DNA from 2 places in the Shinella oryzae genome. Region 1 is predicted to be linked to the other one. Evidence: riboswitches for the same ligand, from Rfam matches in the RefSeq annotation. Region 1 holds a riboswitch; the other holds the start of a gene.
The links. Region 1 has a riboswitch for cobalamin ahead of K6301_RS14310 (hypothetical protein). Riboswitches for the same ligand answer to the same signal wherever they lie in the genome.

Region 1 (5,982 bases):
ACCAGTTGAACAGATGGCCGCGGTATTTCGGCATGCCGTCGATGGTGGCGATGGTCTGCTCCATCCGGCGCACGGTTTCCTCGAAGCTGATCCAGCCGAAATCGCGCGCCGAAATCACCGACAGGAGATAGACGCCGATATTGGTGGGCGAGGTGCGCTCGGCCAGAACCGGATTGGGCGTCTCCTGGAAATTGTCCGGCGGCAGGAAGTGCTGCTCGGCGGTGACGAAGGTCTCGAAATAGCGCCAGGTGCGCCGCGCGATCTTGCGCAGCTCGCTGGCGACATGATCGGACACCACGAGCTGGTCTTCCGTCTCCGCCGTCTGGCTGACGGACCAGGCGATCATCGGTGACAGCATCCAGACGAGCGCGAAGGGCACGCCGATGAAAGGCAGGCCGGTCTTGGAAATCGCGGCAAGGGCGACGGAAGCGACCGCGAGTGCCGGGGCCTGCCACATCGCCTTGTAATGGGCGAGGATGCCGCCGCGCGCCGCGCTGTCGGCCTGGGCGGCGGTGCGCCATTCCAGCATCATCTTGCGGCTGACGAAGGTGCGGTAGAGCGAGCGAACGATGGCGTCGCCCATCAGTGCTGCGGAATGCGCGATGAAGGCGATGCGCAGGGCGACCTGCGCATTGGCCGCGCGGATATCGGAGAACACGCGGTGCACATGGGCGCGCGCCACGATATCGCTGCTGCGCGGCATGAGGCCGGAAATGAGCGAGAGCGTTGGCGCCACGAAGAGCAGGAAGATCAGCACCAGCTGCCAGATCAGCGCCTGGCGCGGCTCCATATAGTACCAGCCCATCACGGAGGCGACGAGCCAGGCGATCGGGATGAGGCTGCGCCGGAGGTTATCGTACATCTTCCAGCGGCCGAGCATGGAAATGCCGCTCGACGGTCCGAAGAGGTAGGGCAGGAGCTGCCAGTCGCCGCGGGCCCAGCGATGCTGGCGCGAGGTCTCCACGCCGTAGCGGGTCGGGAAGTCCTCGACGAGCTCCACATCGGTCACCAGCGCACAGTGCGACAGCGAGCCTTCGAGCAGGTCGTGGCTGAGCACCGAGTTCTCCTCGATGCGGCCCTTCACGGCGGCCTCGAAGGCATCGACGTGGTAGAGCCCCTTGCCGGTGAACGTGCCCTCGCCCGCGAGGTCCTGGTAGACGTCGGAAACGGTGAAGACGTAGGGGTCGACGCCGCGATCGGCGGAGAAGATGCGCTGGAAGGTCGAGGCTTCCTTGCCCGTCGTCAGCGAGGGCGTCACGCGCGGCTGGAGGATCGAGTAGCCTGCGGTGATCTCGCCGGTCGCCTCGTCGATGACGGGACGGTTGATCGGATGGTGCATCTTGCCGACGAGCTTGGTCACGGCATCGCGCATCAGGCGCGTGTCGGAATCGAGCGTCATGACGTATTTCACGTCCGACGGCACGACGTTGGCGCCCGGCAGGAAGGTCGTGTCGCCATCGCCGCGCAGCAGCAGGTTCAGCTCGTGCAGCTTGCCGCGCTTGCGCTCCCAGCCCATCCACGCGCCTTCCGACGGATTGTAGAGGCGGCGGCGGTGCAGCAGGTAGAAGCGCGTGCGCCCGTCAAAGGCGTAGCGCGCCGACAGTTCGGCGATCTCGCGCTTGGCATATTCGAGAACGTCGAGATCGGCAGGCGTTTCCTCGCTCTGGCTGTCGGCCCAGTCGCTGAGAAGCGCGAAATAGATCTCGCCGCGCGGATTGGCGAGATAGTGGACCTCGAGATTGCGCACCAGTTCATCGACATGGTCGCGTTTCGAGATGAGGCAGGGCACGACGAGCATCGTGCGCGCATCCTCAGGGATGCCGTCCTTGAACTCGTAGCCGACCAGCCGTGACGGCGTGACGAAGAAGGTCACGAGCGTATTGAACAGACCCGTGGCACCTTCCGAGGCCGGCAGCGCGAACAGCACGAGCATGATCAGCCAGGCGCCATTGGGAATATCGAGCTGGTCGAGGAAATAGTAGACCGCGATCATCGCCAGCAGCGTGAGGATGATGTTGGGGCCGGCAATGGCGAGCCAGTTCAGCTTGCGCGTCATGCGAACGACGCGCTGGACGACCGAGGGATGGTAGCCGATGCGCTTTTCGAGCAGCTTGCGCTTCTTGCCCACGAGGAACGCGCCGACATTGGCGCGATAATCGGGATCGCCGGCATTTTCCGCGGCGTCTTCCTCGGTCATGGCGAGCGCGATTTCGGTGACCTCCAGCTCGCTCTTGCCGGAGCGGCGGGCGAAACGCTCGATCGTGTTGCGGTATTTGTTGCGCGAGCCGAAATCCAGATCGCTGTAGTCCGACCGCTGGCGCAGCGCCTCGTCGAGGCGGCTGACGCTCTCGAACCAGACCGGCCATTCCGCGTCATCTATCGTACGCAGGCCCTTGATGAGCGAACTCATCGTCACGTTGCCGGAAGACAGGCGGTTGTTTTCCGCGACGATCAGTTCCTCGAGGTCGGTGCCCCGGCTCTCGATCTTGCGCTCCAGCCACTGGATGACCGCGCCCGATGTCTGAAGGCCGTCGCGCAGGCGGTAGAGAAGCTGGACGACGAAAGTGTTGTCTTCGGTCAGGCTCTCGATGGTGCGCAGATGCGCAATCGACTTCTCCGGATCGTTGAGGCGCACCAGCTCGTCGGCCACGTCATTGGCCTTGAAGCGCATCTTGCGCGAGCGTTCGACGCGGCTGGAAATACGCCGCAGGTTCTCCAGAAGCACGAAGCGCACGAATGACGGCAGGGCCCAGAGTTCGCCGATCTTCAGCGGATCCACCGTCTGGAAGCCCTGCACGAAGGCGGTCAGGCTTTCCTGCGAGACACTGCTGTGCGTATGGGCGACATAGAGCCAGGCCAGGGCCAGCGTGCGCGGAAAGGGCTGGCCGTCGATCTCCATGGTGGGAAGCTGCCGGTAGAAGCGGCGGGGGAAGTCGCGCCGGACCTCCTGGATGGCTTCTTCGATCACATAGAAATTGTCGAGCAGCCACTCGGCCGCCGGCGTGATCTGCGCGCCGGCCTCCACGTCCTTGGCCGTGACCTGGTAGACGCGGAAGATCTCCTTCTCGTTTTCCTTGTGCCGTGCCCGGAAATCGAAGGGGCGGAAACCCGGAAGCACCGCCGTCTTGTCTCGGGCGAGCGCTTCGCCGCAGGCGGCGAGCTCCTCCAGCGTGAGATAGGTGGCGCGGATCGAGTCGTTATAGTCGATCTGCCGGATATCGGCGTCGCGCGAAGGGGCTTGCGGCGTAGTATGAAAGGACATGTCTCTGATTCTGGAACCGGCCATGTTGAGCCACCCGGCAGCGGCCGTTGCGCCGGATTGTCTTTCGCGGGCGGGCTTCGTTCTGCTGTCGCGATCAGCCATGACACCCGACCGCGCCCTCATGGCGCTCCAGGTGCGGTTTTGGCTCAAGCGACACGCTGTTTGTCATCCACGCCGCGTGGTGCATGAAAACGGCATTTTTTAGCCGTAAGGACAGAGACTTGCAACCTGTCAACAGGGCAGGATGGCGCAGCATGGACCCTCATCTGCGGTTTTGGTGAATCGCGCACCCTGAACGGGAGGCGAGCCCGCGCGAGGTGCAGGCGGACAAACAATGCGCGGGGATAAAAAAGGTTCCCGCCCGAATGCGCGCCGCCTGCCATTGACTTGAAATCCAAGCGGCGCGAGGTTGCCGGCATCAGGGTCTTCCGAATCGAAAACGGTCCGGAGGCTAAGAGGGAAGCCGGTGCGAAGCCCAGGACATCAGACTTGGGCATCAAAACCGGCGCTGCCCCCGCAACTGTAAGCGGCGAGCGTCTGTCGATCCGCGCCACTGGTGTCATGCGCACCGGGAAGGCCAGACAGACGCGACGACCCGCAAGCCAGGAGACCTGCCCTGATAGCTGTAACGACCTGGGCGGGGTGTCCCAAGGGTGCGCTTGCAATGCCATGGATTGGCAACAACGTGCGTCCGGCCATCCCCCAATGATCCGATTGGGGAAAGACATGTTTCAATTCACCGAAAAACAGGCATCCGGCACCGGCAACCCGGAATCCGTGTTCATTTCCTGGATTCTCTGGCAGCCGCGCGACGCCGACCTCGCCGCCGAGGCGCTGAAGGAAGTGCACAAGCTCGCACGACTCGACAATCCCGACCCTGATATCGCGCGGCTGAAGGCGCTGTTCACGTCGCTGGCGGGCGCGGACGGGCCGCTACATTAGGCAGAAACACGAAACATATGTTGACATAAAGATATCTTTATGTGATCTCCGATACTGAATGAAAGTACCGGAGGGTTCTCCCATGGCCAATTCCCACCTGGACGACCTGTTCGGCCCCGAACAGCCGCCGCGCGACGGAAGCGAAGTCCTCGCCGCCCTCAAGGCCGCCGCGCGCGAACGCATCCTCGTGCTCGACGGCGCGATGGGAACCGAGATCCAGACGCTGAAGCTGGTGGAAGACGATTTCCGCGGCGACCGTTTCGGTGATTGCGCCTGCCACCAGCAGGGCAACAACGACCTGCTGACGCTGACCCAGCCGGGCGCCATCGAGGACATCCATTACCGCTATGCGCTCGCTGGCGCCGATATCCTCGAGACCAACACGTTTTCCTCCACCACCATCGCCCAGGCCGATTACGGCATGGAGGACATGGTCTATGAGCTGAACCGCGACGGCGCCCGCCTTGCGCGCCGCGCGGGCCTGCGCGCCGAGCAGAAGGACGGCAAGCGCCGTTTCGTGGCCGGCGCGCTGGGGCCGACCAACCGCACCGCCTCCATTTCGCCCGACGTCAACAATCCCGGCTATCGCGCCGTGACCTTCGACGACCTGCGCATCGCCTATGCCGAGCAGGTGCGCGGCCTCATCGACGGCGGCGCCGATATCATCCTCATCGAGACGATCTTCGACACGCTGAATGCCAAGGCGGCGATCTTTGCCACGCACGAGGTCTACGCGGAAAAGGCCATCCACCTGCCCGTCATGATCTCGGGCACGATCACCGATCTCTCCGGCCGCACGCTCTCCGGCCAGACGCCAGAGGCCTTCTGGAATTCGGTTCGCCATGCCGATCCCTTCTCCATCGGCCTCAACTGCGCGCTCGGCGCCAATGCCATGCGCGCCCATCTCGCCGAGATTTCCGCCGTCGCGCAGACCTTCGTCTGCGCCTATCCGAATGCCGGCCTGCCCAACGCCTTCGGCCAGTATGACGAAAGCCCGGAGGAAATGGCCGCCCAGATCGAAGGCTTCATGCGCGACGGGCTGGTCAACATCGTCGGCGGCTGCTGCGGCTCGACGCCGGACCATATCCGCGCCATCGCCGCGGCCGCCGCGCGCCACAAGCCGCGCGAAATCCCCGACATCCCGCGCCACATGCGCCTGTCCGGCCTCGAACCCTTCACGCTGACCGACGCCATTCCCTTCGTGAATGTCGGCGAGCGCACCAATGTCACGGGCTCGGCAAAATTCCGCAAGCTCATCACCGCCGGCGACTATGCCGCAGCGCTCGACGTTGCGCGCGATCAGGTCGCGAACGGTGCCCAGATCATCGACATCAACATGGACGAGGGCCTGATCGATTCCGGCAGGGCGATGGTGGAATACCTCAACCTCATCGCCGCCGAGCCGGATATCGCCCGCGTGCCCGTCATGATCGACAGTTCCAAATGGGAGGTGATCGAGGCCGGCCTGAAATGCGTGCAGGGCAAGCCGCTGGTCAATTCCATCTCGCTGAAGGAAGGCGAGGAAGCCTTCCTGCACCACGCCAGGCTCGTGCGCGCCTATGGCGCGGCCGTCGTGGTGATGGCCTTCGACGAGACCGGACAGGCCGACACCAGGGCCCGTAAGGTGGAAATCTGCACGCGCGCCTACAGGCTGCTGACGGAGGTTGCCGGGCTCGCACCCGAGGATATCGTCTTCGACCCCAACATCTTCGCGGTGGCGACGGGCATCGAGGAGCACGACAATTACGGTGTCGACTTCATCGAGGCGACGGCCGAGA
Region 2 (5,982 bases), 1.2 Mb from region 1:
GAGACGGCAAAGCTCGTGGCATTCAGCACGGCCTCCGGCCGGACCTCCGCAAAGGCGGCGCGGACGGTTTCGATGGAAACCGGCTCCTTGAGGCTGGAGACGAAGAGCGGCAGGGCCCGAATGCCCTCCGCCGCCAGCGCATCGATCATCATTTCGACCGGACGTGTTTCGCCGCTCTGGACATAGGCGCGGTAGAAGGCGATGGCGACGGTGGGGATGTTATCGCCCGCAAGCGCACGCCACTCCTCGACATCCACCACGCCGCGCCCCGGCCACCAGATGCCGGCCTTTTCGAGCGGCGTCGCCGGTGCCGGCTTCTCGCGGCCAAACACCACCGCATCGGCATAGGCGAGGAAACGGTCGGCATTGTCCGCCCCGCCCTCGTTGAGATAGGCCCAGAGGTTCCGGCGGTCGGCATCCTCGATGCTGTTGAAGGGGATCAGCCCCTCATCGGGACGGTCATCGCCCGGCAGCGCCACGAGCTTGATATCGTTGGCGACAGCCGTCGCCAGCAGGGCTTCCAGCACGTAGCGGAAATAGCTCGCGCCGCCGAGCGCGCGGATGACGATGAGCCGGGCGTGCCGGGCCGTGCGCTCGATATAGGTATCGACGGACATGGGATGCGACAGCGTCGCGAGGCTGGCGAGACGAAGGCGCGTATCACCACCGCGCGCACGGTGGGCGGCGGCGATGGAGGCCAGTTCCGTATCGGCAGCGGAGAGGAAGAGGATATCGCCCGGCGTCTGGCCAAGGTCGATCGCCTCCTTGCCGTCGGCGATGGTGCCCTTCTGGGCTAGCAGGAGATGCATGCAGCGCCTCCCTGCTGCGAGAGGACCGCCAAGGGGGCATACCCCCCTCTGTCACTTCGTGACATCTCCCCCACAAGGGGGGAGATTGAGCGGCGGCGTGCAGGCAAGACAGCGGGGCAAGCCGTCGCCTCATCCGATCTCCCCCCTTGTGGGGGAGATGGCCGGCAGGCCAGAGGGGGGTGCCGCCGCATGCTCATCCGATATCACACAGCCGCAGCAATGGCAGCGCGTACGGCGGCCTCATCCATGTCGTGCAGGCCGATGACGACGAGGCGGGTGCCGCGGCTTTCGTCCGGGGCCCAGGCGCGCTCGAAATAGCTGTCGATGCGGCTGCCTACGGCCTGGATGAGCAGGCGCAGCGGCTTGCCGGGCACATCGGCAAATCCCTTGACGCGCAGCACGTCGTGCTCGGCGATCACGCCCTTGAGGCGCTCGATGAAGGCGGACGGATCGGCAAGCGCCGGCAGTTCGACGACGAAGCTGTCAAATTCGTCGTGGTCGTGTTCCTCGCCGTTCTCGTGTTCCAGTTCATGGTGCGACTTGCGGTTGGCGATGTCGTCTTCCGTGCCGACGCCGAGGCCGAGCAGCACGGCGGCGGCCACGTCACCGTTCTTCGCCTCGATCATCGACGGCTTGCGGGCGGTGCGCGAGGCGACCTCGTCGCGCACGGTCTGGATACCGGCGGCGTCGAGCAGATCGGTCTTGTTGAGCACGATGAGGTCGGCGGCGGTCAGCTGGTCCTCGAAGAGCTCTTCCAGCGGGCTTTCGTGGTCGAGGTTTTCGTCCTCGACGCGCAGGGCATCGACCCTGTCATGATCGTCGGCGAAACGGCCGGCCGCGACGGCGGCGCTGTCGACCACGGTGATGACGCCGTCGACCGTCACCTGCGTCTTGATTTCCGGCCAGTTGAAGGCGGCGACGAGCGGCTGCGGCAGCGCGAGACCAGAAGTCTCGATGACGATATGGTCCGGGCGGTTCTCCCGCTCCAGCAGCTTCGACATGGTGGGGATGAAGTCGTCGGCCACGGTGCAGCAGATGCAGCCATTGGTGAGCTCGATGATATCGTCCTCGGTGCAGGCCTCCGCGCCGCAGCCCTTCAGCACGTCGCCGTCGACGCCGAGATCGCCGAACTCGTTGATGATGAGCGCGATGCGCTTGCCGCCGGCATTCTGCAGGAGGTTGCGGATCATCGTCGTCTTGCCGGCCCCGAGAAAGCCGGTGATAACGGTGGCGGGGATCTTCTGTTGCAGCATGGCTCAACCCTTCATTTTCAGCGGCAGTCCGGCCGCAACGAAATACACTTCCGGTACGAGCGCCGCCACCTGCTGGTGGAGCCGCCCGGCATGGTCGCGAAAGTCGCGCGCCATGCGGTTTTCAGGTACGATGCCCAGGCCGACCTCGTTCGAAACGAAGACCAAACGGCCCGGCGCCTGTGCGATGGCCGACAGGAGGCCGGCGCATTCCTGCGCGATGTCGCGTTCCTCCAGCATCAGATTGGCGAGCCAGAGGGTCAGGCAATCGACGAGGACCGCACGATCAGCCCGCGCGACATCGGCGATCCGGGCCGCGAGCGCAAGCGGTTCCTCATGCGTTTCCCAGCCGTCGCCGCGGTCTTCCCGGTGCCTGGCGATGCGTTCACGCATCTCGTCATCCCAGGCGCGGCCGGTGGCGATATAATGACGCGAAAGGCCGGTCTCGGCGACCAGCCTTTCGGCAAAAGTGGATTTTCCGGAACGCGCACCGCCCAGAACCAGGACGGCTCCGGGCGATGTCAGCGTCATATCAGGCAGCCTTGGCGATCTTTTCGTTGGCAAAGCCAAGCGAAAGGCCGAGCACGATCCAGAAGAACAGCGTCGTGGCAAGGGCCGCGACGGCGAACTCCGCACCGAGAACGGCCGGAACGGCGCTGGAAATGTCCGACGGCTGCGGCGCGCCATAGACCTGCGGCGCGGCAATCAGCACCACGCCGGCGATCTTGGCCACGATGCCCGGCCTGAGGAACAGCAGGTAGAGCCCCGCCGCCGACAGCACGACCGCCGCAACCCACCAGATCTGACGCTGCGTCAGGTCCGCGGCCGGGAAACCCGGCAGTTCCGGCGGCAGGCCGATGGCCGGCAGCATATGCACGGCAAGCCAGCCGGCAGCGCCCCACAGCGCCCCGTTGGCGACCGTGATCGGATGGCCGGAGACAAGGCTGAAACCGGCAAGCAGCAGCGCGAAGCCTGCTCCCGTCACGAGGTTGGCCAGCAGCGTGCCGGAGAACCGGCTCATGCCGAACATGATGCCACCCTCTTCATGGCCTTCGGCGTCGTGAGCGTAGGCAACGGAGACGGGCGACAGGTAAGCTGCGACGTTGAGGATGACGGCGCCCAAGGACGAATGCTCATGCGTCGCGGCAGCGCCATCGGCGGACGGCGTGGTGCCTTCGGTGGCGGGTGCCGCCTCATCGCCGCCTTCGAATTCTTCGGCGTGAAGGATGAGCGGCACGACGCGGGCCTCCTGGGCGGCCGTCATCAGGACGCCAGAGAAGAGCCCGGCCACCAGGGCGGCCAGGAGATAACGAACGATCATATCGGAAACTCCTTAGTGGCAGGGAAAGCCGTAGGAGTGACGCGTATCGTGCGCGGTGTCGTGCAGCACGGCCGAATTCGCAAGGCCGGCGCCGAAGACGAGGAACCCGCCGAGCAGCAGCGCGAGAACGCCGGCGACAAGGCGATCGCTCGCGGAAAGCGTGATAGAAGACGTATTGGAAACAGCCATGACAACCTCCGTGCAGGCATCGGGGAAGCCCCTCCCCAGGTCGGGCGATATGCCCTCATTGGCTGGCAGGTCTCCTGGCTCGCAGCGTCCGGCGCATCAGCGCCTTCGGGCCGCCCTCACCTTCCCAGGTCTTTTCGCATCACGCAGGCGGACGATTCGTAGAAGAAGAGGCGTCCAGCCCCGGTTATCGTGATGCCACCCAGTGGCTTTTCCGGTCGGTGTTCCTTTCGCGCTTCAAGGACAACATTGCCCTCTTACCCGCGAAATTCCTCCCTCCGGATGGGCGTCCCTCGCTACTCTACAGTCGCGGGGTCGGCCGTGATTGCAGCGCCCTGATTGGGTCCGCCGCGTCACATTCCCATTTACTCACCGGTCCGTTTCCGGACCAGAGAACCATCCAATAGTCGGATGATTATGCCGCCGGCCGCCACAAGTCAATCGACAGCCAGCGGCATGGCCTGTGCCGAAAACGCCGGCCGGCCGTCGCAAACTCAATAGCCGGGGATGATCACCACGCCGCCGCGCCGGCGGTAGTAGCCGTCATCGCTGTAGTAAGGACCATCGTAATAGCCGTCGACCGGGCCCTCGAGCACATCGTATTCGCGCTGGTAGCGGCGCTCGCGGCTGGCCTGGCGTGCCTCGGCAAACTGCGCGGCCTGGCGCAGGGCGGCGAACTGCCGGCGTGAAAGATAGCCATCGGCGCGGTAGCCGGACGCACCCTGCCATGCGGCGATCGCCGCGCGGGTGCGCGGGCCGAAGACGCCATCGGCGCCATAGGTGCTGTAGCCCAGCGCGCTCAGCCAGCGCTGCGCCTGAATCCGCGTCGAGCGCTCCATATAGGCCTCACGCGGATCGACGACGGGGCGCTCCTCGACCAGGCGCTCGGTTTCCGCCTTCTGCGTCGGCGTGGTCGCGAGGGCAGCCATCCGCTCGCGCGCATCCGATGCATACCGGCCGCGCGGATAGGCGTCGAGATAGGCCTGGAACGCCTGCCGAGAGCCGGATACCACCGCCTTCTGGAACGTGTCTTCCTCGCGCTTGGCCGCAGCGAGCCTGTCGGCTTCCGCGTTGTCGTTCGTTGCCGTTGCCGGGCCGCTGGTGGTGGCGCGCTTCTGGGCGGCCTCGGCCTCCTCGGCACGCTTCCTGGCCTCGGCGGCAAGGCGAGAGGCTTCGGCGGCCTTGGCCTCGGCTTCCGCCGCAGCCTTGGCGGCCTCCGCCTTCAGGCGCTCCAGCTCGCGCGTCTTTTCCTCGGCCAGCTTGCGGGCGGCTGCCGCCTCCTGCTCCAGCCGGGTCTTTTCGGCAGCCGCGGCTTTTTCCGCTTCCAGCCGCTTGGCTTCTTCGGCACGGGCGGCCGCGGCTTCGGCAGCGCGGGCATTCGCCTCGGCCTCGGCGCGGGCCTTCTGGGCCGCGGCGGCCTCGTCGGCCTTGCGGCGCTCTGCCTCGGCCTGCACGCGCGCCGCCTCGTCCGCCCTGGCCTTTTCGGCAGCAGCGGCGGCTTCCTTCTTCACACGCTCGGCTTCGGCAGCCTTCTCGGCCGCCAGCCTGCGTTCATCCGCCGCCTTCCGGTCCGCCTGGAGGCGGGCGGCTTCCTCTGCCCGCGCCTTTTCAGCGGCTGCGGCTTCGGCCTTCGCCTTTTCCTCGGCGGCGGCCTTTTCGGACGCAAGCTTGCTGGCTGCGGCAGCGGCCGCCTCGGCCTTCGCCGCTTCGGCTTTCGCCTTCTCGGCCTCGGCGGCCTTGCTGGCGTCCTCCGCCTTGGCCTTCTCCGCATCGGCGACGCGCTTGGCCTCCTCGGCGGCCTTCGCCTCATCGGCCTTGGCCTTGGCGGCGGCATCGTCGGACGCCGTCGTGGCCGGCTTCGCGTTGCCCGCGGCCTTCAATTCGGCGATGCGCAGACGCGCCATCGAGGCGAACGTGCCGTTGGGATACTGTTTCAGGTAGTTTTCAAACTGCGTGACATCGCTGCCGGAGGAGGCTTTCTGCCAGAAGGCGAATTCTTCCTCCCAACGCTTGCCGGCATTGGTGGTTTCCTTAGCCGTCTGGGCGAAGGCAGCCACCGGAAAACCGGCGAGCGACAGCCCGACAAGGCCCACCAGAACAGATCGAGCAAGAGGTCCAGAACCCATCAAATCACCCTTTCGGATCGCACAACGGCGTCGGCACCCGCAGAGCGGGCATGATAGTGTCCCTCCTTGCACCGAAATCAGGCGCAACTTTGGTGCGGCCGCGACCGGCAGTGGAGAAACCCGATGTCTGAACGTTTCAGGCCGGCGGTTTAATCAGCGGGTGCCCATAAGGCTGTCGAGCCAGCGCGGATCCAGCACGGCTGCAAGCTCGGCCGCCACGCCGTCGAGTGCCGCATCGACGCCGGCCCGGTAATCGAAGCCGCCGCCCTCGATGCCGAAATCCGCAAGCA

Region 2: it holds a riboswitch for cobalamin, as region 1 does, so the genes downstream of both, K6301_RS08600 (CbtB domain-containing protein) here and K6301_RS14310 (hypothetical protein) in region 1, are expected to answer to the same signal.

The regions. Positions count from the first base shown of each region.
Region 1 is NZ_CP081987.1:2,932,561-2,938,542, forward strand. It holds gene K6301_RS14300 (glycoside hydrolase family 94 protein) at 1-3,262, opposite strand, end outside; gene K6301_RS14305 (hypothetical protein) at 3,261-3,467, shown strand; cobalamin riboswitch at 3,667-3,895, shown strand; gene K6301_RS14310 (hypothetical protein) at 3,989-4,204, shown strand; gene metH (methionine synthase) at 4,287-5,982, shown strand, end outside.
Region 2 is NZ_CP081987.1:1,730,576-1,736,557, forward strand. It holds gene cobN (cobaltochelatase subunit CobN) at 1-809, opposite strand, end outside; gene cobW (cobalamin biosynthesis protein CobW) at 1,013-2,062, opposite strand; gene cobU (bifunctional adenosylcobinamide kinase/adenosylcobinamide-phosphate guanylyltransferase) at 2,066-2,590, opposite strand; gene K6301_RS08595 (CbtA family protein) at 2,592-3,380, opposite strand; gene K6301_RS08600 (CbtB domain-containing protein) at 3,393-3,569, opposite strand; cobalamin riboswitch at 3,617-3,982, opposite strand; gene K6301_RS08605 (peptidoglycan-binding domain-containing protein) at 4,061-5,692, opposite strand; gene K6301_RS08610 (cobyric acid synthase) at 5,846-5,982, opposite strand, start outside.